Regions from separate parts of the Pseudomonas sp. LBUM1646 genome, predicted to be linked through region 2. Evidence: predicted binding sites of a transcription regulator. Region 2 holds the regulator's gene; the other holds the start of a gene.
The links. Region 2 encodes FliA, which starts transcription of late flagellar genes. Its sites were predicted from a motif close to CTAAAGTTTNNNNNNNNNNNGCCGNTAA; they were not measured.
Positions count from the first base shown of each region.

Region 1: the regulator FliA is predicted to act here: its motif matches at 4,209-4,236, upstream of ACA071_RS14875 (methyl-accepting chemotaxis protein).

Region 1 is NZ_CP166810.1:3,208,863-3,214,734, reverse strand. Features, by position in the region: gene ACA071_RS14905 (alpha/beta hydrolase family protein) at 1-393, opposite strand, end outside; gene ACA071_RS14900 (FMN-dependent NADH-azoreductase) at 658-1,269, opposite strand; gene ACA071_RS14895 (LysR substrate-binding domain-containing protein) at 1,400-2,308, shown strand; gene ACA071_RS14890 (MmcQ/YjbR family DNA-binding protein) at 2,305-2,667, shown strand; gene ACA071_RS14885 (DUF1294 domain-containing protein) at 2,817-3,245, opposite strand; gene ACA071_RS14880 (undecaprenyl-diphosphate phosphatase) at 3,242-4,072, opposite strand; gene ACA071_RS14875 (methyl-accepting chemotaxis protein) at 4,364-5,872, shown strand, end outside.
Region 2 is NZ_CP166810.1:1,849,416-1,855,287, reverse strand. Features, by position in the region: gene ACA071_RS08240 (chemotaxis protein CheA) at 1-1,098, opposite strand, end outside; gene ACA071_RS08235 (protein phosphatase CheZ) at 1,152-1,940, opposite strand; gene ACA071_RS08230 (chemotaxis response regulator CheY) at 1,963-2,334, opposite strand; gene fliA (RNA polymerase sigma factor FliA) at 2,503-3,243, opposite strand; gene fleN (flagellar synthesis regulator FleN) at 3,240-4,070, opposite strand; gene flhF (flagellar biosynthesis GTPase FlhF) at 4,187-5,521, opposite strand; gene flhA (flagellar biosynthesis protein FlhA) at 5,533-5,872, opposite strand, start outside.

The DNA of each region.
Region 1 (5,872 bases), 1.4 Mb from region 2:
CAAGGTGTTGAGCCGGCTGTGATCCTTGGAGTTGTCGCCGGGATGGATCACCGCCACCACCACAAACCCTTTACTTGCCAGCGAGGTGGCGAGGTCGTGCAAGGCCAGCGGGGTGCCGACGTTGCCATGGGACAGCATCAGCATCGGGAAACGACCGATGGCGACGCGGGCATCTTCACTCGCGTCGACGGTGTAGCCCTCGAGTTTACTGGTGTGTTCTTTATCGCTGGACGGATAAAAGGCAATGGCGCGCATCGGCTGCAAGTCCAGCGGATCGAGGAACGTCATCTCGTGGTAGCCGACGCTCCAGTGCGCATGCAACCCAGGCGCGGCGTGCACTGAATTCAGGCTGCTGAGCAGGCATATCAGTAACGTTGCACAAAGACGCACCATGGGATGCCCCACCTTTGATACTCGACTGAAAAGCCCGTACTGCTCCGACAAGCGGAGAACGCGGCCTTGTGCCAGTGTTTGCGGCCACCAAGGTCATTGCGCAACGGGGACGTTAACCCTCGACTGCATAACCTGGGCCACAAACATAAAAAACTGTTAAAAACAAAAAAACTCTGTAACTGATCATTACCGTGATCAGAATACAGAGTTTTTCGGATATTGCCTGAGCTGTTTAGTATTTTTTACGCAAGCCTTACAAAGGCTTTATGCCGCAGCGAACAGTTGCTCGCTGATTTGCGTGTGTGCATCGGTCATGGCTTTGGTGCGCACTTCGTCACCGTAGGCCAGGCCATGGGCGCGAACGAACTCAATATCAGTGACGCCCAGAAAACCGAACAGCACTTTCAAGTAATCTTCGTGAGCAACACCCGTCGCCTGACCCACGTGCAGACCGCCGGAAGTCGAAACGATCACGACTTTCTTGCCACCGCACAGGCCTTCAGGGCCGGCTTCGGTGTAGCGGAAGGTCTGGCCGGCAACGGCGATGCGGTCGATCCATGCTTTCAATTGGGTCGGAATGGTGAAGTTGTACATCGGCGCGGCAATCACCACGGCGTCCGCGGCGAGGAATTCTGCCAGGGTCGAAGCGCTCAGTTCGGCTTCGTGCTGTTGTGCAGCGTTGCGCAGTTCGGCAGTCGTACCAGCGGCAACCAGGGTAGTGGCGGAAAAATGGCTGATGGCATCAGCGGCCAGGTCACGGTAAGTCACGACGGCCGAAGCGTCAGCGGCTTGCCAGGCTTGGACTACTTCGCCGCTCAACAGACGGGAAGCCGAGTTGTCACCCAAAATGCTCGAATCGATATGCAACAGTTTCATATAAGGATCTCCAGGTGAGGATCGCCACCGGGCGATCTGATGGGGTTGATCCTACAGATGAATCTAATAGGTGATTAGCCCGCAACAATGCGATAGTTCGTCTCACTGATAGAACAATCGAGTTCAGACCATGCAAGACCTTAACGACCTCTACTATTTCGCCAAAGTCGTCGAAGCCGGTGGTTTCGCGGCGGCCGGGCGGTTGCTGGGGATTCCCAAGTCGCGGCTGTCGCGGCGCATCGCCGAGCTGGAAGAGCGCCTGGGCGCGCGCCTGCTGCAACGCACTACCCGCCAACTCAAGCTGACCGCCGTGGGTGAACGCTACTTGCGCCACTGTCAGGCGATGTTGCTGGAAGCGGAGATGGCCGACGAAGCGGTGGCCAGCATGTCCAGCGAACCCCGAGGGCGACTAAGGGTGTCCTGCCCGGTGGGTTTGGCCAATCAAATATTGCCGACGATCATCAGCGACTTTCTCGAGAAATACCCGCAGGTCCAGCTGGAGGTGATGCTGGTCAACCGCCGGGTCGATCTGGTCACAGAAGGAGTCGATGTCGCCCTGCGAGTACGCGAACTTGGCGATGAAGATCCGTTGCTGGTCACCCGACGACTGCGTCAGGCGCAGACACTAATGGTCGCCAGTCCCGCCTTCCTGCACGGCCGGGAAATCAACCATCCGGAAGACCTCAAGGGTTTACCGGTGCTCGGGGCGCTGGAGCCCGACCGCATGGTGCATTTCCGCATGCTCGATCAACAGGGTAAAAGCTATGACCTGGCGCTGGAGGCACGGCTGGGCATCGACGACTTTATCGTGCGCCGGGCCTGTGCCCTCGCTGGGCAGGGTTTTACGGTTCTGCCCATGATGTATTGCGAGTCGGAGTTGGCGGACGGCTCTTTGATCCAACTGCTGCCCGACTGGTCGATGCCTGGCGGCTGGTTGCAAGCGGTCTACCCTCATCGGCGCGGGGTGATGCCGGCCGTGCGCGCCTGGCTCGACCATTTGATCGAATCATTCAATGCCTGTGGGGACCGATTGATATGAAGGCTGGACGCATGAGCGAAGCCGATGTCGCGCAGTTTTGCCTGGGGCTGCCCGGTGCGCGGGAGGATTACAAATGGGGTGGCGTGCGGGTGTTTTCGATTGCCGGCAACAAGATGTTCGCGTTGCAGAACCTGCGGGGCGAGTCCCTGGCGTTCAAGGTCGACAAGGACCTGTTTCTCGGTCATTGCGACCGACCGGGCATTCACCCGGCGCCGTACCTGGCCCGGGCGCAATGGATCATCATGCAGACGCCCTACCCGCTGGGCGCCGAAGAACTGAAAGCGCTGCTGCAACGCTCCCACCAACTGGTGGTGAGCAAGTTGCCCAAGCGCACTCAGGCCGGACTAATGCTGCCGTAACGCTACCTGTAGCAGCTGTCGAGCACCGCGAGGCAGCGTTCGGCAACGCGGTGCTTCAGGAAAATCTCGTGCGCAGATTTTACGACTGCTTCGCAGCCGAACGCTGCCTCGCAGTGCTCGACAGCTGCTACAGGAGACGTGTGTGTTCTTTAGAAGAAGGCCAGCAGGTTCGCGCCGAGGAACAGCTGGTCGATCCAGAACACTTGATGCATTAACACGATCAGCCAGAACACCAACTGAAACGAGACTTTGCGGGTCTTGTGCCGAAACACTTGCTGGGCCAACAAAGCGCCCGGCCAGCCGCCGGCCAGTTCCACCGCGTGCAAGACGTTTTCCGGCGTGCGCCAGGTGTCGGCGCGGGCCTTGCGCTTGTCGCTCCAGTACAGGAAAAACGCCACCACGCTGACAACCCCGTAGGCCGCCAACGGAATCACTGACACCGCGCGCAGCCACAACGTCAGCGAACCATACAGCGGCAGCGCGCAGAGGGCGGCGAATACCAGCAGTTTCAGGCGTGGATGCTGGATTCGCCCCCCGGACGGGCGCCCGGGGTTGTTCCGCTCGCTGGAATCACTCATGGCTTGGCGGCAGCCCAATCGACCCAACCGAACTGCCATGTCGCCAGGATCACCAGGCCAAACGCAATGCGATACCAGGCAAACGCCGCATAGCTGTGGGTGGCAATGAACTTGAGCAGCCCCTTGACCGCGATCATCGCAAAGATAAACGCGGTGACGAAGCCGATGGCGAACACTGGAAAGTCGGCCGGCACGAACAGATGGCGGTACTTGAACCCCGAATACACCGCCGCCGCGACCATGGTCGGCATCGCCAGGAAGAACGAGAACTCCGTCGCGGTTTTACGCGACAGCCCGAACAGCAGGCCACCGATGATTGTCGAGCCAGAACGCGAGGTTCCCGGGATCATCGCCAGGCACTGGGCGAAGCCGACTTTCAGCGCGTCTTGCCACGTGATGTCGTCGACCGTTTCAGCGTGTACTTCATGCTGACGCTTCTCGGCCCACAACATGACAATCCCGCCGACGACCAGCGCCGCTGCCACCGTGATCGGGTTGAACAGGTAGTGGTGAATCAAATCGGAAAATATCACCCCCAGCACCACGGCCGGCATGAAGGCAATCAGCAGGTTCGCGGTAAAGCGCCGTGCGCTTGGCTGAGTCGGCAAGCCGACGACCACGTCGAGGATTTTGCGGCGGAACTCCCAGACCACCGCAAGAATCGCCCCCAACTGGATAATGATGTTGAATGCAATCGCCCGTTCACCACCGAAGTTGAGCAAATCCGCGACGATAATCTGGTGTCCGGTACTCGAAATGGGCAAAAACTCCGTCAGCCCTTCTACAACTCCTAGTATCAGTGCCTGAAAGGCCGTCCAAAGATCCATCAATCCCCCAAAGGCATTGCGCTAAGGCATGCCCCATTAATATTTTTAATACGTTCACTGCGCTCAGCGTAGCTGAAGTTGCGCGCGCACAGGATCTCTACAAAACCGTAAAAATCCCGTGAAAAATCAACTTGGATTCAGGTTTTTCTGTGCGAGGCCGAAATCCTATCAGACAAGCCCCGTTTACACCGCCGTGTAATTGGACTTGGGTCGGATATGCCCGATCAGCAAAGTGTGGTTGGATGCTGGCGATCGTTTATTACAAGAAAAAGAATCTGGAGTGACAGCGTTATGAACAGCTTACGCAGTGTGTCGATCAGCCGACGCTTGTGGCTCATCTTGATCGTGGCCATCGTGATGTTATTGACGTTGGGCATGCTGATGCTCAAACAGATTCACGACGACCTGTACCACGCCAAGGCGCAAAAAACCCAGCACGTAGTGCAGACCGCCAGTGGCATCCTGAACTACTACCACGACCTGGAAACCGCCGGCACCCTCACCCGCGAAGCAGCGCAGAAACAGGCACTGACCGTAGTTCGCGGCCTGCGCTATGACCAGAACGATTATTTCTGGATCAACGACCTGACGCCGGTGATGATCATGCACCCGGCCAACCCGAAACTCGAAGGCCAGAACCTGTCGGCGATCCGCGACCCGGACGGCTTTGCGCTGTTCAACGAGATGGTCATCATCGCCAAGGCCAAGGGCGCCGGCATGGTCGATTACCGTTGGCCGAAACCGGGCGCCAATGCGCCGGTGGAAAAAACCTCCTACGTCAAACTGTTCGAGCCTTGGGGCTGGATTATCGGTTCCGGGGTGTACATCGATGACATGCAGGCCGAGTTCTACGGCCAAGTCTGGAAAGCCTCGTTCATCGGTCTGGCGATTGCGCTGATTATGGCGTTGCTGGTGATCATGATTGCCCGCAGCATCGTGCGACCGTTGCAGGAGACCGTGAACGCCATGGCCAACATTGCCAGCGGCGAAAGTGACCTGACCCGCAGCCTCGACACCCATGGCCAGGACGAAGTCACGCAATTGGCGCACCACTTCAATGGCTTCACCGCCAAGCTGCGCCTGGTGATCAGCCAGTTGCAGGTGTCGGCCAGCGCCCTGGGCCAGTCGTCCAGCGACCTGGGCAATGACGCCGCGCAGGCCCAGCAACGCAGCCAGCAACAGTCCCAGCAAATGGAACTGGTGGCGACCGCGATCAACGAAGTGACCTACGGCGTGCAGGATGTGGCCAAGAACGCCGAGCACGCGGCCAGCGAAATGCGTGACGCCGAGTCCCAGGCGCAGCAAGGCCAGGTCAACATCGATGGCAGCTTGCAGCAGATCGACAAGCTCTCGGGCACGATTGATCAAGCGGTCGAAGTGATTCGCACCCTGGCCGCCGAAAGTACCCAGATCGGCAGCGTGCTGGAAGTGATTCGCTCGATTGCCGAGCAAACCAACCTGCTGGCGCTCAACGCGGCCATCGAAGCGGCCCGGGCCGGCGAGCAAGGGCGCGGGTTTGCAGTGGTGGCCGATGAAGTTCGCCTGCTGGCTCAGCGCACGCAGAAGTCCACGGCGGAAATCCAGGCGATGATCGAACGCCTGCAAAACCACTCCGAAGCAGCGGTCAAGGTGATCAGTGACAGCAGCCGCGCGTCGCAACTGACCATCGAGCAAGCCGGGCTGGCCGGTGCGAGCCTGAGCGCCATCGGCCAGGCCTTGCGCAACCTCAACGGGCTGAACGCCTCGATCGCCAGCGCCACCCTGCAACAGGCTCACGTAGTGGAAGACATCAACCAGAAC
Region 2 (5,872 bases):
TTCGTCGAGACGCGCGGTATCAACCCGCACGGTGGTCTCGGCTTCGCTGGCCGGTTTTTCCGGTGGCGGCGCGGACGGTGCGGCGCGAGCAGGAGCCGCTGCCGGTTTTGGCGCTTCGGCTTTAGGCTCAGGCGCTTTGGCGACTGGCTTCGGTGCAGCAGCGGGCGCCTTGGCAGCAGGAGCAGTCACGACTGCGCCAGTGCCAACCTCGGTGAACTTGCCTTTACCGTGCAATTCGTCGAGCAGCGATTCGAACTCGTGATCGGAGATCAGATCGCCGCCGGCCGCTTTAGCGGTTGGCGCAGCCGGAACCGGCGCCGAAGCAATCGCGGTTTCCAGCGCATCGACAGCAAAGTTGCCCTTGCCGTGCAGTTGATCGAGCAGTGCTTCGAATTCGTCGTCGGTGATGTCCGAGCTGTCGCCGGCCGCTTTCGGGGCCTTCGCAGCTGGAGCTGCTACGGCATCCACCGCGAACTGACCTTTACCGTGCAACTGATCGAGCAACGACTCGAACTCGGCGTCAGTGATTTCGTCGCTGGCCGCAGCATTGCTGCTCGGCACTGGCGCAGCGGCGGGAGCTTCGGCCTGGGCCTTGACGGCGTTCAGCGAGTCCAGCAGTTGTTCGAATTCATTATCGGTGATGTCGCCCGACTCGCTTTCAGCGGCCGGTTCTTCCACCACGTCGGCAACCGGAGCTGCATCGGCAGTTTGCGGCTCGGCCAGACGGGCCAAGGCCTCAAGCAATTCTGGAGTGGCAGCCGTAATCGGGCTGCGTTCGCGGACTTCGGTGAACATGCCGTTCACCGCATCCAGCGCTTCGAGAACTACGTCCATCAGTTCCGAGTCGACGCGTCGTTCACCCTTGCGCAGGATGTCGAACACGTTCTCGGCGATGTGACAGCATTCCACCAGCTCATTGAGCTGGAGGAAGCCGGCGCCCCCTTTTACAGTGTGAAAACCGCGAAAAATTGCATTGAGCAAGTCCGCATCATCCGGTCGGCTTTCCAGCTCGACCAGCTGCTCGGACAGTTGCTCTAGAATCTCGCCGGCCTCAACCAGGAAATCCTGAAGGATCTCTTCATCGGCGCCGAAGCTCATTAAGGGGGTGCTCCTGAGGTCTAAAAACCTAAAAAACCTAAAATGCTAAAACTCTAAAATCCTAGGCTGGATAACAAATCGTCCACATCGTCCTGACCGGACACAACGTCTTCTCTTTTATCGGCATGAATCTGCGGACCTTCACCCTGAGAGAGATGTTTTTGCGGATCTTTTTCAGCCAGCATCGCTTCACGGTCATGCTCGATACCCGCAAAGCGGTCTACCTGGCTGGCCATGAGCACGAGCTTGAGCAGGTTGCTTTCAACTTCGGTGACCAATTGGGTCACGCGCTTGATCACCTGACCGGTGAGGTCCTGGTAATCCTGAGCCAGCAGAATGTCGTTCAGGTTGCTCGACACCGTGCGATTGTCTTCGCTGCTGCGTGTCAGAAATCCGTCGACCCGCCGCGCCAGCTCGCGGAACTCTTCAGCCCCGACTTCGCGACGCATGAACCGTCCCCAGTCGGTGCTCAACGCCTGGGCTTCATTGCTCAGGCCATTGACCAGCGGCGTGGCGTTTTCCACCAGGTCCATGGTGCGGTTGGCAGCGGCCTCGGTCAGCTTGACCACATAACCCAGACGCTCGGTGGCATCCGTGATCTGCGAGACTTCCTCGGCTTGCGGCATGTTCGGGTCAATCTGGAAATTGACGATCGCGCTATGCAGTTCGCGAGTGAGCTTGCCCACTTCCTGGTACAGGCCGCGGTCACGGGTCTGGTTGAGCTCATGGATCAGTTGCACAGCGTCGCCGAACCTGCCTTTTTCAAGGCTTTCGACCAGTTCGACCGCGTGTTTTTTCAGGGTCGATTCAAAATCGCCCTGTGAAGATTCGTTATGCTCCATAGCTCCCCCGTGGCGCAGTTGCTCAACCGATGCGTTCGAAAATTTTCTCGATTTTGTCTTTCAACGCCTGGGCCGTGAAGGGTTTGACCACATAACCGTTAACACCGGCCTGGGCCGCTTCGATGATCTGTTCGCGCTTGGCTTCCGCGGTCACCATCAGCACGGGCAGGCTCTTGAGCTTCTCATCGGCGCGCACGTGGCGCAGCAGGTCGATGCCGGTCATGCCGGGCATGTTCCAGTCTGTTACCAGAAAGTCGATGCTGCCGCTGTTGAGAACCGGAATGGCAGTGGTGCCATCGTCAGCCTCGACCGTGTTGGTGAACCCAAGGTCACGCAACAGGTTTTTAATGATCCGCCGCATCGTTGAGAAGTCATCAACGATGAGGATTTTCATGTTCTTGTCCAATTCGACCTCCAAGCAGTCTTAAACGCGCCCAGCACCTGGACGCGCCATTTCAATCAATCCGGCAAAGCACTCAAATGACTGTCTGGAGCACAACAAATCGAGACCGCTGCAGTTCAACACCACACCAGCCTCGTTCGCAGTGTCCCCACACTGCCTTCAGCGCGCTCGCCACTCCCCCAAACGCCCCCGCAAACGGGCCGCGCACTGGCTGTGTAACTGGCTGACACGCGATTCGCTGACACCCAGGACCTCACCGATTTCCTTGAGGTTCAGCTCTTCGTCGTAGTACAGCGCCAACACCAGTCGCTCACGCTCCGGCAAATTGGCAATCGCGTCCGCCAGCGCAGTCTGGAAGCGTTCATCTTCCAGATCGCGTGACGGCTCCAGATGAGCACTGGCGCCATCCTCGTGCAGCCCTTCGTGTTCGCCGTCCTGCAACAGGTCGTCGAAACTGAACAGGCGGCTGCCCAAGGTATCGTTCAAAATCCCGTAATAATCGTCGAGACTCAATTGGAGTTCGGCCGCAACTTCGTGATCTTTAGCATCACGGCCGGTTTTAGCTTCAATCGAGCGAATTGCGTCGCTAACCATACGGGTATTGCGGTGGACCGAACGTGGTGCCCAGTCCCCCTTGCGTACTTCATCGAGCATCGCGCCACGGATTCGAATGCCCGCGTACGTTTCGAAACTCGCGCCTTTGCTGGCGTCGTATTTGGTCGACACTTCAAGCAGGCCAATCATCCCGGCCTGGATCAGGTCTTCCACCTGGACACTGGCCGGCAGACGCGCCAGCAAGTGATAAGCAATGCGTTTGACCAGTGGCGCGTAACGCTCGATCAGCTCGTATTGCGCATCACGTGCCGACTTCTTGTAGAGGTTGTAGCCACTGGCTGTCATAGGACGGGTCCTGCGGTCTGTTGCACGAGGCGCTCGACGAAAAACTCCAGATGCCCACGCGGGTTGGCCGGTAGCGGCCACGTGTCGACTTTCTGTGCAATCGCCTTGAACGCCAGGGCGCACTTGGAGCGCGGAAAGGCTTCGTAGACGGCGCGTTGTTTCTGCACGGCCTTGCGCACACTTTCGTCGTAAGGCACGGCGCCGACGTATTGTAAGGCGACGTCGAGGAAGCGGTCCGTGACCTTGGTCAACTTGGCGAACAGGTTGCGACCTTCTTGCGGGCTCTGGGCCATGTTGGCCAGGACGCGGAAGCGGTTCATGCCGTAATCGCGGTTCAGCAGTTTGATCAGGGCGTAGGCGTCGGTGATGGAGGTCGGCTCGTCGCAGACCACCAGCAACACTTCCTGGGCGGCGCGGACAAAACTGACTACCGAGTCACCAATACCCGCAGCGGTGTCGATCACCAATACGTCGAGGTTATCGCCGATATCGCTGAAGGCCTGGATCAGGCCGGCATGCTGGGCAGGGCTCAGATGAACCATGCTCTGGGTGCCGGACGCGGCCGGGACGATGCGGATACCGCCCGGGCCCTGCAACAGAACGTCGCGCAGCTCGCAGCGGCCTTCGATCACGTCGGCCAGGGTACGTTTGGGCGTCAGTCCCAGCAGAACGTCGACGTTCGCCAGACCCAGATCGGCGTCCAGCAGCATGACGCGCCGGCCAAGCTCTGCTAGAGCCAGGGACAAGTTCACTGACACGTTAGTCTTCCCGACGCCACCTTTGCCGCCGGTCACCGCGATCACCTGTACGGGATGCATGCTGCCCATGTTATTTCTTTACCTTGTCTTGCATAGACGGAGGCCACATTACTGGCTGCGCGTTCATTAACTGAACAATGCATGGCAGACCATCGATGTAGGTACAAAAACTGTTCATTAGTACCTCAGCCAACCTGCTTGGTCGGGCTGTGGTAAATATCAGCGAACATGTCAGCCATGGCTTCTTCGCTGGGTTCTTCCTGCATTTGCACGCTGACCGCGCGACTGACCAACTGGTGACGCCGCGGCAGATGCAGATCATCTGGAATACGCGGGCCATCGGTGAGGTAAGCCACCGGCAATTCATGACTGATGGCCAGGCTCAACACCTCGCCCAGACTCGCCGTTTCATCCAGTTTAGTCAGGATGCAGCCGGCCAGCCCACACCGCTTGTAACTGTGATAAGCAGCGGTTAGAACCTGTTTCTGGCTGGTGGTTGCCAGGACCAGATAATTTTTCGATTTGATGCCGCGACCGGCCAGGCTTTCGAGCTGCATGCGCAGGGCCGGATCGCTGGCTTGCAGGCCCGCGGTATCGATCAGCACCACGCGTTTGCGCAGCAATGGCTCCAGCGCCTGCACCAGGGACTGGCCCGGATCGACGTGGGTCACCGACACATTGAGAATGCGGCCCAACGTCTTGAGTTGTTCCTGGGCGCCGATGCGGTAGCTGTCCATGCTCACCAGCGCGATGTTTTGCGCGCCGTACTTGAGCACGTAACGGGCCGCGAGCTTGGCCAGGGTGGTGGTCTTGCCCATGCCGGCAGGGCCGACCATGGCAATCACGCCGCCCTCTTCCAGTGGCTCGACTTCCGGTGTGGAGATCATCCGCGCCAGGTGCGCCAGCAACATGCGCCAGGCCTGACGAGGCTCTTCAATATCGGTAATCAGTGCCAGCAGATCGCGCGACAACGGGCCGGACAAGCCGATGCGTTGCAGGCGACGCCACAGGTTCGCCTGGGCCGGACGGCTGCCTTGCAGCTGATTCCAGGCCAGGGAGCCGAGTTGCACTTCCATCAGTTCGCGCAGGCTGTTGAGCTCGAAGCGCATCGAATCGAAAGCCCGCGGGTCAACACCACCGGCGGCTGGCGCAGGGGCCGGCGCAGCACGGCGTGGCTGTTCGTAAGTCGGTTCGATCAGCGGCTCGGCGGCGGTCAACGGCAGGCCGGCGAACAACTGCCGATTGGTGGTCTTGTCACCGTCGGTCTCGCCTTCGCCGCGCAGGCTCAGTTCGGCCTGGGCAGTGACGATGCGCGACTGGGTCTTGCGCAGCTCATCCTCGAGCTCCATGTTCGGAACGCGCGGGGCCAGCGCCGACAATTTGTAATCCAGGGCAGCCGTCAGCTCGACACCGCCGGCGATCCGGCGGTTGCCAATAATGGCGGCATCAGCCCCCAGCTCATCACGAACCAGTTTCATGGCCTGACGCATATCGGCGGCGAAAAAACGCTTAACTTGCATAAACCACTACCTCAGCCGTTGGGCCCTACTGTCGCAACGATGGTCACTTGCTTGTTGTCAGGGATTTCCTGATACGCCAACACGTGCAAACCCGGGACTGCCAGCCTGCCGAACCGCGAAAGCATCGCGCGAACCGGACCGGCTACCAGCAGAATCACCGGTTGACCTTGCATCTCTTGACGCTGTGCCGCTTCGATCAACGAGCGCTGCAGCTTCTCTGCCATGCTTGGCTCCAGCAGAACGCCCTCTTCCGAGCCTTGTCCTGCCTTCTGAAGACTATTGAGCAATATCTGTTCCAACCTTGGCTCCAAGGTGATAACTGGCAGCTCCGACTCAGTCCCTACAATGCTT